3 regions of the Pantoea sp. PvP021 genome follow, and region 1 is predicted to be linked to each of the others. Evidence: predicted binding sites of a transcription regulator. Region 1 holds the regulator's gene; each other region holds the start of a gene.

The links. The regulator PurR, encoded in region 1, represses purine synthesis genes. The targets are predictions, from matches to a motif close to CANGCAAACGTTTGCNTG.
Region 2: a site for PurR is predicted at 1,420-1,437, ahead of ACVKSX_RS17840 (NCS2 family permease). Genes of this name have one in related genera too.
Region 3: a site for PurR is predicted at 3,033-3,050, ahead of ACVKSX_RS22750 (nucleobase:cation symporter-2 family protein). Genes of this name have one in related genera too.

What each region holds. Positions count from the first base shown of each region.
Region 1 covers NZ_JBSRXX010000001.1:947,677-953,443, reverse strand. The annotation lists gene punC (purine nucleoside transporter PunC) at 1-1,025, opposite strand, end outside; gene punR (DNA-binding transcriptional activator PunR) at 1,133-2,038, shown strand; gene purR (HTH-type transcriptional repressor PurR) at 2,035-3,060, opposite strand; gene cydH (cytochrome bd-I oxidase subunit CydH) at 3,342-3,431, shown strand; gene ACVKSX_RS04360 (C40 family peptidase) at 3,477-4,274, opposite strand; gene ACVKSX_RS04355 (Grx4 family monothiol glutaredoxin) at 4,640-4,975, shown strand; gene rnt (ribonuclease T) at 5,019-5,687, opposite strand.
Region 2 covers NZ_JBSRXX010000007.1:153,807-159,573, reverse strand. The annotation lists gene soxR (redox-sensitive transcriptional activator SoxR) at 1-472, shown strand, start outside; gene ACVKSX_RS17845 (glutathione S-transferase family protein) at 512-1,177, shown strand; gene ACVKSX_RS17840 (NCS2 family permease) at 1,536-2,885, shown strand; gene ACVKSX_RS17835 (Na+/H+ antiporter) at 3,031-4,680, shown strand; gene ACVKSX_RS17830 (LysR family transcriptional regulator) at 4,725-5,627, opposite strand; gene ACVKSX_RS17825 (CidA/LrgA family protein) at 5,731-5,767, shown strand, end outside.
Region 3 covers NZ_JBSRXX010000013.1:88,975-94,741, reverse strand. The annotation lists gene ACVKSX_RS22755 (AsmA family protein) at 1-1,489, opposite strand, end outside; gene ACVKSX_RS22750 (nucleobase:cation symporter-2 family protein) at 1,608-2,981, opposite strand; gene recG (ATP-dependent DNA helicase RecG) at 3,085-5,163, opposite strand; gene trmH (tRNA (guanosine(18)-2'-O)-methyltransferase TrmH) at 5,160-5,767, opposite strand, start outside.

The sequences.
Region 1 (5,767 bases):
CCTAACTGCAGTGTATTCTGCAACGCGGCGGCTTTACCGGTAGCGGTTGGGAAGGGCATCAGCGCACTGGACACCACAATCGGATAGATCGCGCCGTTAGCCAGCGCCATACCGCAGAACGGTACCATCAGACTCACCAGCGTGCTGCTGCCAGCAAGCGCAACAGCAAACAGCGCCAGAATGCTCAGGCTGTAGACGGCCAGCAGCCAGGGCAGCAATTGTGCGCCGTTAAAGCGGTTGAGCAGGGTGCGACAGCCGAAGCCACCAATTAAAAAGGCGAGCGTCTGGGGCACATAACTCAGACCGATATCGGCGGGCGACAGACCCAGATCCGCCAGAATAAAGGGCGATCCGGTCAGCCAGGCAAAGAAGCTGGCTGAGCAGGCGGAGTAGATCAGCACGTTGCCGCTGTAGACCCGTGATTTAAGCAGCGTGAAAAAGCCCGGCTGCGCACCTTTTTCTCCCGCTGCCTTGCGCACGGTGGGCAGACGCAGCGTGGCCAGAATCAACGCCACTGCAATCAGGGTCAGCACCAGGAAAATCGAACGCCAGTGGAAGTGGCCGATCAGCCAGGCACCCAGCAGCGGAGCCAGCGCCGGAGAGAGCGCAACCAGCGGCATAATGGTGGCAAAGACTTTGTTAGCGCGCGCTGCAGGATAGCGATCCACCACCAGCGCCTGCCAGCTTACGGCAGCGGCACAGACGCCAATCGCCTGGACAAAACGCAGCGCCAGCATCAGATAGATATCATTCACCCACAGCATGCCTGCGCAGCCAGCGCCAAACATGGCCAGTCCGGACAGCAGCACCGGTTTACGACCGATGCGATCGGAGAGGGGGCCCCAGAAGAGCTGACCCACGGCGAAGCCGCCCAGGAAGAGACTCATACTGGCGCTGATCAGACCGGGTGAAGTGTTAAAGGTTTGCTGCATCGCACCAAAGGCGGGCAGGTACATATCAGTGGCTAAAAAGCCCAGCATGCTCAGCAGGGCAAGGTAGGGCATAAACCCTTTATTCGACAACATCTGATTCTCATTTTTGCAGGATAAACGCGGCAGAGTGTAAAAGGTGCGTTTGCTGCTGTGAAACGGTAATATTTGCCGATTGCTGTTAAAATTTTTGAAGGCAGATTATGTGGTCAGAATATGCATTAGAAGTGGTTGACGCTGTCGCCCGCGGGGGGAGCTTCAGCGCCGCCGCGCAGGAGTTACATCGGGTGCCCTCTGCCATCAGCTATACGGTGCGTCAGCTGGAAAACTGGCTGGCGGTACCGCTATTTGAACGGCAGCATCGCGAAGTGGTTCTGACCCCGGCGGGTGAGCATTTTGTCCGGGAAGGACGTAGCGTCATCAAAAAAATGCTTGCCACCCGGCGACAGTGTCAGCAGCTGGCTAACGGCTGGCGCGGCCAGCTAAGCATAGCCGTTGACCGTATCGCTAAACCTCAGCGCACCCGACAACTGGTCAAAGATTTCTATCGCCACTTTCCCGATATGGAGCTGATTATCAGCTATGAAGTCTTTAACGGCGTCTGGGATGCGCTGGCCGATGGCCGGGTGGAAGTGGCGATTGGTGCCACGCAGGCGATACCGGTGGGCGGACGTTTTGCTTTTCGGGATATGGGCACACTTAACTGGCGCTGCGTGGTTGCGCCCGACCATCCTCTGACGCAGGCGAGCCAGATAGATGATGACACGCTGCGGAGCTGGCCCTCCCTGGTGCTGGAAGATACTTCTCGCGCACTGCCGCGTCGTATGACATGGACGCTGGATAACCAGCGCCGGCTGGTGGTGCCGGAGTGGCAAACCGGGCTGGAGTGCGTGCAGGCGGGATTGTGTGTGGCGATGGTGCCCGGTCACCTGGCCAGGCCGCTGCTCGACAGTGGCGAGCTGGTTGAACTGACGCTGCCGGTGGCGTTTCCGGACAGCCCATGTTGCGTCAGCTGGGCAGAGGATCGCGCATCACCGGCGACAGGCTGGTTGCTCAGCTATCTGGGTGATGCGCAAACGCTTAATCAGGAGTGGTTAAGCGAGCATTAACGGCGATAGTCGCGGAACGGGCCATCGGCCACGGAACGGCGCTCAATCAGCGTGGGATGGACCTCAATCGTTTGTGACACTTCGCGCTTACTGGTAATGCGGTCCAGCAGCATTTCCAGCGCTTTCTCACCCAGCTGGGCTTTAGGCTGATGCACCGTGGTCAGGGCCGGTGCAAAATAGCGGGCGTTGCGCACATTGTCATAGCCGATCACCGAAATATCCTGGGGGACGCGCAAACCCATCTCGTCGGCGGCGCAAATCGCGCCCATCGCCATGATGTCACCGCCACAGAACACCGCCGTCGGACGCTGCTTCTGCGACAGGATCTGCTGCATCGCCTGATAGCCTGACTCCGGCTCAAAGTCACCCTGCACAATCCACTCGGCGCGTGGCTGAATACCCGCTTCTTCCATCGCCTTCAGGAAACCGGCATGACGTCCGCCACCGGTGTTACGCTCCATCTGACCGGGGATAGCACCAATATCCCGGTGTCCGCGTTCAATCAGATAGCGTCCCGCCAGATAGCCGCCCTGGAAAGCATTATCCAGTACCGTGTCGGTGAAGTCGGCGCGCGATTCACCCCAGTCCATCACCACCATCGGGATATTGCGGTTCTCTTCCAGCATCTGCAGCAGATCGTCCGGATATTCAGAGCACATCACCAGCAGCCCATCGACGCGTTTCTGCGCCATCATGCTGAGATAGGCGCGCTGTTTTTGCAGATCGTTATGCGCATTACCCAGAATCAGCGTATAGCCTTTGTCAAAGCAGTGATTTTCAACCGCTTCGATAATTTCAGCGAAATAGGGCGCTTCGCTGGAGGTGGCAAGCAGGCCCAGCGTTTTGGTGTGATTCACTTTCAGGCTGCGCGCCACGGCGCTCGGCGAGTAGTGCAGTTCTTTAATCGCCTGCCAGACCGCGTTGCGCGTCTCTTCAGCCACAAAGCGGGTTTTATTGATGACGTGCGAAACGGTGGTCGTTGAGACGCCAGCGCGTTTCGCCACATCTTTAATTGTTGCCATGAAAATCGGACTCCAGTGCTTATCTAACTCTATGATAAGCGTAGTGTTAAACGTTTGCGTCTGCTCAGGGTTTTTTCCGCAAAGATGCAGCTTTCATGGCCAGGAAACAGGCCGCTGGCGGCGTAAAAGCGCCTGAAAACGTGCGCAAACGGAATCAGGGTTGCGCGCGTTGCGCAACAAAGGCGGGATTCTAACAAGGCTGAACGGATAAAACGAGATTTTTACCGGGCCCTGTGGGAAAATGCGATACCCCTACTAATTGTGTGACTAAGGAGCAAGCAATGAGTACCGATCTTAAACTGGCTTTAATGACCACCGCGGGCTGTCTGCTGATGATTGTGGCCTTTAGTTTTACCGCTATTCTGCACTAAAAAAAAGCCGGGATTATCCCGGCTCTCTTCTGGTTGTTCTGCTGCTCAGCGTATGGTTTTTGGCGTCATCACCCGACGGGCACCAATATAGTGGCGCTGCCAGTAATCTTCTCCTAACGCGCTGATCTGAATATCTTTGCCGGTGCGTGGCGACTGGATAAACTTGCCATCACCCAGGTAAACGCCGACATGGTCCGCAGTACCGCGTCCATTGATACGGAAGAAGACCAGATCGCCTTTCTCCAGCGACTCACGCTTGATCGGCGCGGCATCACGCAGGTGGTACATCTCGTTAGCGGTACGTGGGATCTTAAACTTCACCAGATCTTTATAGGCGTACCAGACCAGGCCGCTGCAATCGAAACCGGTATGGGGAGAGGTGCCGCCCCACTGATAGGGTTTACCCAACTGACCCATCAGCTTGGTCATCGCGGTTTCGCGGGCCTTCTGGTAGCGCTGACGGTGAGATTTGCTCATCTTAATCGTGCCGGTCTCGCTGGTAGTGACCTCTGCGGTTTTCAGCAGGCGCTGATGACCATAACGTTTTTTCTCTTTGTTCTTACTGAGACGGGCGGTTTTTAGCGAGGTCTTCTTAGCAGGCGTCTGTTTCGCGGCGAGTTCGACTTTTTTCAGTTTTTTTGTTTTTAGTTTTTGAACCGGGCTGAGGCGAGTCTTTTTCGTCACCGTTTTGACCGGGCGACGCTTGCGACGCTCATCGTCGCGCGCACTCTTTTTCTCTGCTTTATGCGTACTGACGTTCACCGGCGCGTGAGGCGACGCAGCGGCGATGTTGAAAAACAGTTGCGCAAAGGCCAGCATGAAAAACGTAATGATTAAACGCATAGTCCGTTGATTAGTTAAGTTGTCAGGGCCACTACGCACCGCGACAAAGTTGAGATTAATCTGATCCAGGATCAGCGCCCAGGCCATTCTAGTCCAGTTCTTTTAAAAACTGTAATGCCTTTTAATATTAATCTTTGCAACCCACGCAATTGTGCTGAAAATGAACATTTTCAGCGTCTTATATCAACGAAATTATTACGAATTATTAATCTGTTACCTGCTGTTAATAATCAGGAATTCAGGTGTCCCGGAGCAGGACTTAACAATGATGGCGATTTAATCGGGCAGCGATCAAAATCTCGTTTTCAGTCACGCTGCGAAGTCGCTACAATAAACAAACACGATGTGACGAATTAAGGAAGGCAATTATGAGTACTGTAGAAAAAATTCAGCGCCAGATCGCAGAAAACCCGATCCTGCTGTACATGAAAGGTTCCCCGAAACTGCCAAGCTGCGGTTTCTCTGCACAGGCGGTGCAGGCGCTGTCAGCCTGCGGTGAGCGTTTTGCTTACGTGGATATTCTGCAGAACCCGGACATTCGTGCCGAGATGCCGAAATTCGCTAACTGGCCAACTTTCCCGCAGCTGTGGGTTGATGGCGAGCTGGTCGGTGGATGCGACATCATCGTTGAGATGTTACAGCGTGGTGAACTGCAGACGCTGATCAAAGAGACTGCAGAAAAATTTAAAGAAGCAGAATAAAAAAAGGCCGACATCACGTCGGCCTTTTTCATTGCGGCATCCCTTATGCGGATGTCGTGGCTTCTGCATCGCCTTCCGCGAAGGGCAGCGGCCAGCCGCCTAACCGTTTCCAGCGGTTCACCAGCTCGCAGAACAGCGTTGCCGTCTGCTGAGTGTCATAGAGCGCCGAATGCGCCTGCGTGCTGTCAAACTCCATTCCCGCCGCAATACAGGCCTTCGCCAGCACCGTCTGACCCAAAACCAGCCCGCTCAGGGCCGCGGTGTCAAAGGTGGCAAACGGGTGAAACGGGTTGCGCTTCAGGCTGGCTCGTTCCGCCGCCGCTGACATAAAGTTCAGGTCGAAGGTGGCATTGTGCGCCACCATGATGGCGCGATTGCAGCCGCTGTCTTTAATGCCCTTGCGCACCATTTTGAAAATGGCGTGCAGCGCCTCATATTCACTGACTGCGCCGCGCAGCGGATTGCTGGGATCGATGCCGGTAAAGGCCAGGGCTTCGGGATGCAGCAGCGACCCGACAAAAGGTTCGACGTTGAAATGCAGCGTCTGGTCAATCTGAATCCATCCCTCTTCATCCATTTTCAGCGTGATAGCGGCAATCTCCAGTAACGCATCGGTTTGCGCATTGAAACCCGCGGTTTCAACGTCGATCACCACCGGATAGAAGCCACGGAAACGTTGATTGAGTGCATTAGGGGAATTCGATTCAGACATCAGGATCTCGTTGCAGAAAAAGGGCAGCGCGTATTATGGCAAAAAACGGGGCCGGGTGCAGCAGATGAAGCGCAGAGAAG
Region 2 (5,767 bases), on a different contig from region 1:
CAACTATCCGAAACCGGTCTTAACACCGGGTGAAGTGGCGCGCCGCAGCGGTGTGGCGGTTTCGGCACTGCACTTTTATGAGACAAAAGGACTTATTTTCAGCACCCGCAACAGCGGCAATCAGCGGCGATACAGCCGTGACGTGCTGCGACGCGTCGCGATTATCAAGATTGCGCAGCGTATCGGCATTCCGCTGGCAACGGTCAGTGACAGCCTGGATCACATTCCGCCTGACAAGCGCATGTCGACACCGGAGTGGGATGCGCTGACGCAGCACTGGCGCGAAGAGCTGGATAAGCGCATTGAAACCCTGACCCGCCTGCGTAATGACCTGGATGGCTGTATCGGCTGCGGCTGTTTGTCGATGCGCGACTGCCCGCTGCGCAATCCCGGCGACCGGCTGGGTCAGCAGGGCTCGGGTGCGGTGCTGCTTGACCCGGAACAGGATGATAAACATCCGGATGTGGAGTGACGTCTATACTTGGTGAAGGTCAAAACACAGGGAATCATGATGATCACCGTTCACCATCTTGAGAAATCGCGCTCGCATCGGGTGCTGTGGCTGCTGGAAGAGCTGGAAGTGCCGTACCAGATTAAACGCTATCAACGCGAACCGACCATGCTGGCCCCGGAGGCGCTGAAAAAAGTGCATCCGCTGGGAAAATCACCGGTCATTACCGACGGGAACCAGGTAGTGGCAGAGTCAGGTGCCATTCTCGAATATCTTGAAGAGAAATATGATCACGAGTTCCGGCTCAAAGTGAGTGATGAGGCGTCGCGGCTGCAGTGCCGCTACTGGCTGCACTATGCCGAAGGCTCGCTGATGCCGCTGCTGGTGATGAAGCTGATCTTCGGTCAGATGGGTAAAGCACCGGTGCCGTGGCTGCTGCGCCCGGTCGGGGCGGCATTCGGTAAAGGCGTGCAGAAAGCGTTCCTGGATAAACAGCTTAAGCCACACATGCAGATGATCGAACAGCATCTGGCTGCAAATCCCTGGTTCGCCGGTCAGCGCTTCAGTATCGCTGATATCCAGATGAGCTTTCCGCTGCTGGCGCTTGCGCGACGTGCCGGACTGGAGCAGATGCCCGCCAGCCAGAAATGGCTGCAGACTGTGCAACAGCGTGCCGCCTGGCAGCGCGCGATCGATCAGGGCGGCGAGCTTTCGCTGCCAGGTTAATTCCCCTCTTCCACTGGCGGGTCGTGTCTCATCACTGCTGCGCCAGTGCGCATCCCCCTGAAAATCGCGTTAACTTCAGGGCGTCAGCGTTTGACGTCGGCCTGGGCCACGTGGCTGCTGGCGACTTAAGCCTGATCTTTATGCTGAAGAATCTCCCTCTGACAGTTGAAAATGTGCCGCTAAACGCCGGATAATCGCATGCCTTTTTATCTGGCCGCTTCTGGCGGCCAACTATCTGCGGCAAGGTAAACGTTTGCCTGCCGGGTAAAACCCGACAGTGACGCCGTCTACCCGCTTATTCCAGGGACAGCGATGGTCGCAGAGCGATCCACACAACAAAAATTTTTGAGGCTCAACTATGTCAACTGAATCACGCCCGGCCAGTGGAAAACTGGACGCCTGGTTCTCGATCTCGGCGCGCGGCAGCAGCGTGCGCCAGGAAATTCTGGCCGGACTTACCACCTTCCTGGCGATGGTCTACTCCGTTATCGTGGTGCCAGGAATGCTGGGCAAGGCCGGTTTTCCCCCTACTGCCGTGTTTGTCGCCACCTGCCTGGTTGCCAGCTTTGGTTCCATCATTATGGGACTGTGGGCCAATCTGCCGATGGCGATTGGCTGTGCAATCTCCTTAACCGCCTTTACCGCTTTCAGCCTCGTGCTGGGCCAGCACATCAGCGTGCCGGTTGCGCTGGGCGCGGTGTTCCTGATGGGCCTGCTGTTTACCCTGATCTCAGTGACCGGCATTCGAGCCTGGATCCTGCGTAACCTGCCGATGGGCGTGGCGCACGGCACTGGCGTCGGAATTGGCCTGTTTTTGCTGCTGATTGCGGCTGACGGTGTAGGCCTGGTAGTGAAAAACCCGGCACCGGGCCTGCCGGTGGCGCTGGGGCACTTCACCACTTTTCCGGTAATGATGACGCTGCTGGGACTGGCAGCAATTATTGGACTGGAGAAGCGCCGGATGCCCGGCGGTATTCTCATGACAATTATCGCCATTTCGCTGTTGGGGCTGATTTTCGATCCGGCGGTGAGCTACAAAGGATTGTTTGCGCTGCCGAGCCTGCGTGATGCCAGCGGTGAGTCGCTGCTGTTCAGCCTCGACATTATGGGCGCGATGCAGCCGGTCGTGCTGCCAAGCGTGCTGGCACTGGTGATGACGGCGGTCTTTGACGCGACCGGCACCATTCGCGCGGTCGCGGGTCAGGCAAATCTGCTGGATAAACAGGGCCAGATTATCAATGGTGGCCGTGCGCTGACTAGCGACTCCGTCAGCAGCCTGTTCGCGGGTCTGGTGGGCGCGTCACCGGCTGCGGTTTATATCGAATCGGCGGCAGGAACGGCGGCGGGGGGTAAAACCGGTCTTACCGCGATTGTGGTCGGCCTGCTGTTCCTTGCCATTCTGTTTATGTCACCGCTGGCGTATCTGGTGCCGGCTTACGCCACCGCGCCTGCATTAATGTATGTGGGTCTGCTGATGCTCAGTAATGTGGCGAAAGTCGACTTTAATGATTTTGTCGATGCGATGTCGGGCCTGTTAACGGCGGTGATTATCGTGCTCACCTGTAACATCGTCACGGGCATTATGATCGGTTTCGCCAGCCTGGTCGTGGGGCGTCTCTTCGCGGGGGAATGGCGCAAGCTCAACGTCGGCACCGTCATTATTGCTATCGCGCTGGTGGCGTTTTACGCCGGTGGCTGGGCGATCTGACTGTACAACCGGGCGTGCGGCTGCACGTCCGGAATTTTCCACTATTTTCCCGCCCGGCGCACGCGTAGCTGACAATCTTCACCGCAGTTTGTTTTACACTTTAGCGCTTAACCAATGATTGAAAGAAACGACGCCTAAGGAAAGCATGGAAATCTTTTTTACAATTCTCATCATGACGCTGGTCGTGTCGCTCTCTGGCGTTGCGGCTCGTATCCTCCCTTTTCAGATCCCGTTGCCGCTGGTTCAGATCGCCGTGGGTGCGATGCTGGCCTGGCCAACTTTTGGTCTGCATGTCGACTTTGACCCGGAGCTGTTTCTGGTGCTCTTTATTCCGCCGCTGCTGTTCGCGGATGGCTGGAAGACGCCGATCAGTGAGTTCCTGCATCATGGTCGCGAGATAATTGGCTTAGCACTGGCGCTGGTCCTGATTACCGTGATCGGCATCGGCTATCTGATCTACTGGCTGGTACCAGGTATCCCGCTGATCCCTGCCTTTGCGCTGGCGGCGGTGCTGTCACCGACCGATGCCGTGGCGCTCTCAGGCATTGTCGGTGAAGGCCGTATTCCCAAGAAGATTATGTCGATCGTGCAGGGCGAAGCCCTGATGAATGACGCTTCGGGCCTGGTATCGCTGAAATTTGCCGTGGCAGTCGCCATGGGTACCATGGTGTTTACCTGGGGTGGTGCCAGCGTTGAGTTCCTGAAAGTGGCGGTGGGTGGTCTGATTGCGGGTGTCGCGATCTGCTGGCTCTACGGTAAGTCACTGCGCCTGCTCAGCCGCTGGAGCGGTGACGATCCGGCTACCCAGACCGTACTGCTGCTGCTGCTGCCGTTCGCTTCTTACCTGATTGCTGAACATCTGGGTGTCTCAGGCATCCTGGCGGCCGTGGCGGCCGGTATGACCATCACCCGTTCCGGTATTATTCGTCAGGCACCGCTGGCGATGCGCCTGCGTGCCAACAGCGTCTGGCAGATGCTGGAATTCGTCTTTAACGGCATGGTCTTCCTGATGCTGGGCCTGCAGTTGCCGGATATTCTGCAGACCTCTGTCGATCAGGCGCAGGCCGATCCGAACGTCGAGCTCTGGATGCTGTTTGCCGATATCGGGCTGGTCTATGCCGCGCTGATGATCGTGCGTTTTGGCTGGCTGTGGATTATGCAGCGCTTCAGCAAACGCCTGCTGAAGAAGAAGCCGCTGGAGTTCTCCAACTACTCGTTGCGTGAACTGCTGATCGCCTCCTTTGCGGGTGTGCGCGGCGCGATTACCCTGGCCGGTGTCCTGTCGATTCCGCTGTTCCTGACCAGCGGCGAGCCTTTCCCGGCGCGTTATGAACTGGTCTTTATCGCCACCGGCGTGATTCTCTTCTCGCTGTTGGTAGGGGTAGTGATTCTGCCGATTCTGCTGCGCGGCATTGATACTATTGATAAAGGCGCACACCGTCGCGAGTTGCAGAATGCGCGTGCGGTAATGGCAGGTGCAGCCATTGAGAGCCTGCACAAGATGGAAGAGCGGCTGGAGAATGAGTCGGAAGAGAACATCGATCCGGAGCTGCTTAAAGAGGTGAGTCTGCGGGTGATTGGCAACTTACGTCGTCGCGCTGAAGGGAAGAATGACCTTGAACACGCGCTGTTCGCCGAGAACCTGGAGCGTCGCTTCCGCCTGACCGGACTGCGTGCCGAACGTGCTGAGGTCTATCATCTGCGCGCCACCCAGCAAATCTCCAATGAGACGATGCAGAAGTTACTGCACGACCTGGATCTGCTGGAAGCGCTGCTGATCGAAAAAGAGGAGTAAGTCCTGACTGGCACGCCTGCGCGTTAATGCGGCGTGCCAGCCTTTCACACCGACAGGCGCGGCGGCTCATCCGGCCAATGCTCGCGACAACAGGCTATCCACGCCTGCGCACTGCGCGACAGATAACTCCCTTCCCGCCAGATCAATCCCAGACTCCACTTCAGCTCCGATTCCAGCGGCAGCCACAGCAGCGACTGCTTATCCAGCCGCTGACAGATCGGCTCCGGCAGAATCGCCAGCCCCATCTCCGCCTGCACCATCGCCGCCAGAAAATCCCACTGTCCGCTGCGAACCGCCACCGTTGGCGTCAGGTTGAGCCGCTGAAACGCCTGCATCAGCTGACGATTCAGCGAGAACTCCTCATTAAAAATCAGCAGTGGATGCTCTGCCAGTTCTGCCAGTCCAATCTGCTGGCGGCTGAGCCACTCCGGGCGACGCGGCAGCAGTACGCAGAGCGGATGATGCATCAGGGGCAGGGTGTTCAGCGGCAGCTCGGCATCGACCGGTAGCGCGGTCAGGGCGATATCCAGACTGCCCGCCAGCACCGCCTGCTGGACGGTCAGACCGCCGAATTCAGAGATTTTCAGCTTCACACCGGGATAGCGGCGGCGAAACGCGGAAATCGAACCGGCGATCTGCATACCGACCATCGGCGGAATACCCAGTCGCAGCTCACCGGTTTTGAGCTGGTTGATGTCACCAATCTCCGCTTCCAGCTGATGAAACTCCTGCAGGATCGCCAGGCCGCGCTGATAGACCGCCTGGCCGCTGTCGGTGAGGTGCAGACGACGACCATCGCGCAGGATCAGCGTGCAGCCCAGCTCCTCCTCCAGCTGGCGCAACATTTTGCTGATGGTCGGTTGCGTCACAAACAGCTTCTGCGCCGCACGGGTAAAGCTTTGCTGGCGTACGACTTCAGTAAAGTAACGCAGGGCGCGGACATCCATAACTATTCCTTTCAGGCATGATTTCGATAATTTTAATTCATTTTTTTCACCTACTGTTGACGATTTATACTGGTGACATCAATTTAATCGGGGAGACAAGGTGATGGCGTTAGCGCTCACTTTACGCAGCAACCGCGCAG
Region 3 (5,767 bases), on a different contig from region 1:
CAGCACGACCCGTCAGTTGCAGCGTCAGCGGACGGGCTGGCTGCTGGCCTACGGTGGCCGTCCCTTCGAGCAGGCCCTTATTACTGAACGCACTCAGCTCCGTAACCTGAATCTGCTGCTGGTCAGCGCTCAGCGCAATCGACGGATGACGCAGGTCGGTGCGATTAAAGGTTGATTCTGCCGCGTTCAGGCTGAGCTTACCCGACCAGATCCCCCACTGGTGCTGCTGCGCCAGCAGCAGGTTTTCACCGGATCCATCCAGTGAGGTCAGCTGGAAGGGAAAAGCCGGATTGATGTCGATAATCAGGTTTCGGTTAGAGGTGAAGCGCGTCACCTCTACGCTATCCAGCCACGCGGGCAGTGTCGCCTGCCAGCGATCGCGCCAGTCCTGCGGCAGAGTGTATTCCAGTCCCGCCACCGCCAGGTTTTTCAGTGTCAGGCGTTTATCGCTACGCGACCAGTCACCGTCAGCCCGAATTACCCCATTTGCCCAGCGTGAACTGAACTGCGTCAGTGCCACGCCCTGCGGTGAGAAGTCCAGGTTAACGATGGGGTCATTTAGTTCGAATCCACCGTTGATAAAATTGCTGGCATTCAGCGCCAGCGAACCATCGTTACTCTGCCAGTCATCACCCTGCCAGTTAACGTTTCTCAGCGTCAGATCCAGATCCGTTACCGCCCAGTCAGGCCCCTGCAGGCGGGCATCGGTCATGTCGAGTCGCGTAATAGCAATCGAGGGGACAACCTGCAGGCTATGCAGGAAATCTTTCAGGCTGCTGGTGGTCTGCAGACGGATGTCGTTCAGGCGCAGCTGATTAATTTTCCAGTTGCCCTGGGCATCGCGCTCACCGTTGCCGGTCATGGAGCCACGCGCCAGGTCGGCACCAATATTGTCAAAGCGCATCCGACCCTGGGAGACACTGCCCTGGATCAGTACGTTTTCACCCGGCACATTATTCAGTGTCATGCTGCCTGCGCTCATCTGGAAGCGGGCATCGCGGCCCAGCATATCAAGGGCAGTGGGTTTCCACGGCAGAATGCCGCCATTAACCTGCTGAGCAAACAGCGGTAACGCGCTGTTGGGGCTGTCGATACGCATATTGTTGAGTTGCAGGCGATCGGCCTGAATCGGTAGCGCGCTGCCTGGCGCCAGATTGGCCAGATTCACTTCTCCGTCGCGCAGCTCAAGGCTGCTGAAATGCAGCGGATCGCTGAACTGAATCAGTGCCAGACCGAGATCGACCCGTTTCGCCACCAGAACTGCAGGCTGTCCATCGTGACCAAAGCTGAAGTCATCCAGAATGATGTGAGAGGGAGAGGAGAAATTGTGTTCAATTTTACTCAGGGAGAGATGCCATTCGGTTTTGTCACTCACCCAACGGCTAAACCAGCCTGCACCCCACTGTGTCTGCAACAGAACATAGATCACGACCAGGGTGAAAAGCAGCAGCAAAAGTAAGGTGAGGAAAAACTTTCCAATAAATTTCATAGCATCCTTCCCGAGTTAAATCCGGTGAGAGGTTGTTATGCCTGAATTACCGTTACAGCTCAACAGCCTGGATGTAAATCCGAATAATTAGCAGGCAGGCCGAAGCCTGCCTCTGGCCTTACTTCTCTGGCGGAAAAATCAGGTTGAGTGCGATAGCGGTAATACCGCCCGCCGCAATACCGGAAGAGAGCAGGGTTTTCAGCCAGTCAGGCGCAAACTGCAGGATCAGCGGCTGCTGGGAAACGCCCAGGCCCACCGCCAGCGACAGCGCAATAATCATGATGGCGCGGCGGTTAAGCGGCTCGCGTGACACAATGCGAACACCCGAGGCGGCGATGGTGCCGAACATCACAATGGTGGCGCCGCCGAGTACCGGTTCAGGGATCATCTGCACCAGTCCGCTGACCGCCGGGAACAGCCCCAGCACAATCAGCATCAGCGCGACAACAAAGCCGACGTAGCGGCTGGCAACACCGGTCAACTGGATCACGCCATTGTTCTGACCGAAGCAGGAGTTCGGGAAAGTATTAAACAGCGCGGAGACAAAGGAGTTGAGGCCATTCGCCAGCACGCCGCCTTTCAGGCGTTTCATATAGAGGGGCCCGCTGACCGGCTGCTCTGACACATCCGAGGTGGCGGTGATATCGCCGATAGTCTCCAGAGAGGTCACCATAAACACCAGCATCAGCGGGATGAGCAGATTCCAGTCGAAGCCCAGCCCGTAATAGAGCGGGGTCGGCACCACGATCAGCGGCTGATCGGTGGGGATGCCGGCGGCAGGCAGCATGCCCATCGCCCAGGCCAGCAGATAGCCCACCGCCATGGCAATGACCAGGGAGGCAACGCGCAGGTAGGGGTTCTTCTGCCGGTTAAGTAGCACGATCACCAGCAGCACAGCCCCTGCCAGCATCAGGTTTTTCGGCGCACCAAAAGTATGGTCGTTAATCGCGCTGAAACCGCCGCCAATGGAGGTCAGCCCCACCTGAATCAGCGACAGGCCGATAATCATCACCACGATACCGGAAACCAGCGGCGTGATGATCCGGCGCGCCAGGTGCAATACGCGTGACAGCACCATTTCGGTACAGGAGGCGACCATCAGCGTGCCAAACAGCGCCGCCATCATGGTAGGCACGTCAGCGCCGCCATTTTTTAGCGCCATGCCGCCCATAATCAAGGGCGTAACGAAGTTGAAGCTGGTGCCCTGAATCGACAGCAGGCCCGAACCCACCGGTCCCCATGTTTTGATTTGCAGCAGTGATGCCACACCCGATGCAAACAGCGACATGCTGATCACGTGCCGGGTATCCTCTGCGGGCAGCCCTAACGCCTGACAAATCAGAATCGCGGGGGTAATGACCGCGACAAACATCGCCAGCAGATGCTGACCGGCGGCAAACAGCGTTTGCGGCAGGGGAGGACGATCTTCAAGACGATAAATCAGTTCGCTTTGCGTGGCGGAAGGCTGTTCTGGCTGCGGATTAGTGGACATCTTCTGTTCTTCCCGAAAAATAATGTGGCGATTGTAATCATCCGCAGGCTAAAAGCAATCGTTTGCCCGGCAGGGATAAAAAAGCCGAATCAGAGGGGGGCGTTCAGACGTTGGTATAACGGGTGTTCTCTGGCAGCCAGCGTTCAATCAATGCGCTGGCCTGCTCGGGATAGTGCTGGTGGATGTGGCGCGCCACACGCTGAACTTCGGGCACCATCGCCGCATCGCGCAGCAGGTCGGCCACTTTAAATTCGGCATTGCCGGTCTGACGCGTGCCCAGCAGTTCACCCGGCCCGCGAATCTCCAGATCGAACTGGGCAATGACGAAGCCGTCATTGCTGTCGCGCAGCACCTGTAAACGCTTCTGCGCCGTCTTGCTCAGCGGCGCTTTGTAGAGCAGTACACAGTGTGATGCCACGGCACCACGGCCCACACGGCCCCGCAGCTGATGCAGCTGCGCCAGCCCTAACCGCTCCGGGTTTTCGATGATCATCAGGCTGGCATTCGGCACGTCCACACCAACCTCAATCACGGTCGTCGCCACCAGCAGCTGCAGTTCATTCGCTTTAAACGCCTGCATCACCGCCTGTTTTTCCGCAGGCTTCATCCGGCCATGCACCAGCCCGATGTTTAAGTCGGGCAGCGCCGTTTTCAGGGATTCCCAGCTGGCTTCTGCCGCCTGTGCTTCCAGCAATTCTGACTCTTCAATCAGGGTACAGACCCAGTAGGCCTGACGCCCTTCGCGGCAGGCATGCTCAACCCGCGCCACAATCTCATCGCGTCGGGTATCGGGGATAGCCACGGTGGTCACCGGTGTACGTCCCGGCGGCAGCTCATCGATGGTTGAGGTATCGAGATCGGCATAAGCGGTCATCGCCAGGGTGCGCGGAATTGGTGTGGCGGTCATGATCAGCTGATGCGGATGGAAGCCCTGCTCCTCACCTTTCTCCCACAGCGCCAGTCGCTGGTGGACGCCGAACCGGTGCTGCTCATCAATAATGACCAGTGCCAGACCGTTGAACTGCACCTGCTCCTGAAACAGGGCATGTGTGCCCACCACCATCGCCACCTGACCGCTGGCTATCGCTTCCTGCTGTGCCTGGCGGGCTTTGCCTTTCTGTTTTCCGGCCAGCCAGCCCACTTCAATGCCCAGCGGCGCAAACCACTGGCGGAAGTTACTGGCGTGCTGTTCAGCCAGCAGTTCGGTCGGCGCCATCAGGGCAACCTGCTTACCATGTGCGATAACGTTCAGCGCAGAGAGGGCGGCGACCAGTGTCTTACCCGAGCCGACGTCACCCTGCACCAGCCGCATCATCGGAAAGTCATTTGCCAGATCTTTCTCTATCTCCGCCACCACGCGTTTCTGCGCATTGGTCGGTGAAAAGGGCAGCGCAGCCAGCAGCTGGTCGCTAAGGTTGTGCCGGGGAAGCATCGGTAAAGCGTAATAGCGCTGAGCACCGGCGCGTACCGCCAGCATGCTGAGGTTGTGTGCCAGCAGCTCTTCCAGAATCAATCTGCGTTGTGCCGGATGACGACCACTCTCCAGCTCGCTGAGTTTTAGATCGGGTGGTGGACGATGCAGCGTGCGGAGCGCATCTGGCAGGCTGATTAAACCGCCGCTCAGTTCCTGCGGCAGCAGTTCGGCAATCGGGCAGCTCTCCAGCAGCGTCAGTGCCTGATCGGTGAGATTACGCAGCGTGGCCTGCCGAATACCTTCGGTGGTGGGATAAACCGGCGTTAAGGTCTCTTCCAGCGTCACATTGCTCTGTTCGCCCTGGATCCGGTATTCGGGATGGATAATCTCAGCGCCACGCTGACCGCGTTTAATTTCACCATACGCGGTGACGCGCCGGCCCGGCGACAGGTTGTTCTTCATCCCGGCATTGAAATTAAAGAAGCGCATCGTCAGTACGCCGCTGCCATCGCTAATCTGGCACACCATCATCCGGCGGCGACCAAAGGTGATATCTGTGTGCAGCACTTCGCCTTCTACTGTGGCCCAGATACCGGGCAGCAGATCATCAATGGCATAGAGTTGGGTACGATCTTCGTAGCGTAGCGGGAGATGAAGCAGGAGATCCTGAATGGTATGCAGGTCAATTTTGGCCAGCTTTGCCGCCTGGCTGGCACCGACGCCGGTCAGGGTACTGAGCGGGATGGCATCCAGCAGACGGCCTTTCATCTTCTTTTACCGGTCGATTGCATGGTTGCCCACCAGCTGGGATCGGCGTCGACTTCGCCCTGCGCATTGATGCGCGGATAGGGTAAACCTTTCTGTTTTGCGACCCGCGCCAGTACCGGGAATCCGCCTTCGAACAACAGGCGTTGCTGTTCATCTTCGTCCAGCAGGCTGTAGTCGCGCAGGTACAGACCCGCGTTCTGCCGCTGCCGCTGTGCTTCATACAGGATCAGCGCGCAGGCGACCGAGACATTCAGCGACTGCACCATGCCCACCATCGGAATCACAATCTGCCGATCGGCCAGCGCCAGCGCTTCTTCGGTGATGCCGGTTTTTTCCTGGCCCATCAGGATGCAGGTCGGAAGGGTATAATCGATCTCACGGAAATCCACGGCATCGGCAGAGAGATGGGTCGCTAAAACCTGCATCTTCTGTTGTTTGAGCTTTTTTACAGCATCGCCGATGGTGGGATGGGTGACCACTTTCACCCAACTGTTGCTTCCGGCAGATGCGGAAGCCTGAGTGCGCATCCGCTGGCTCGGCCAGACGGCGTGCACTTCGTGGATGCCGACGGCGTCCGCCGTGCGGATCACTGCGGAAACATTGT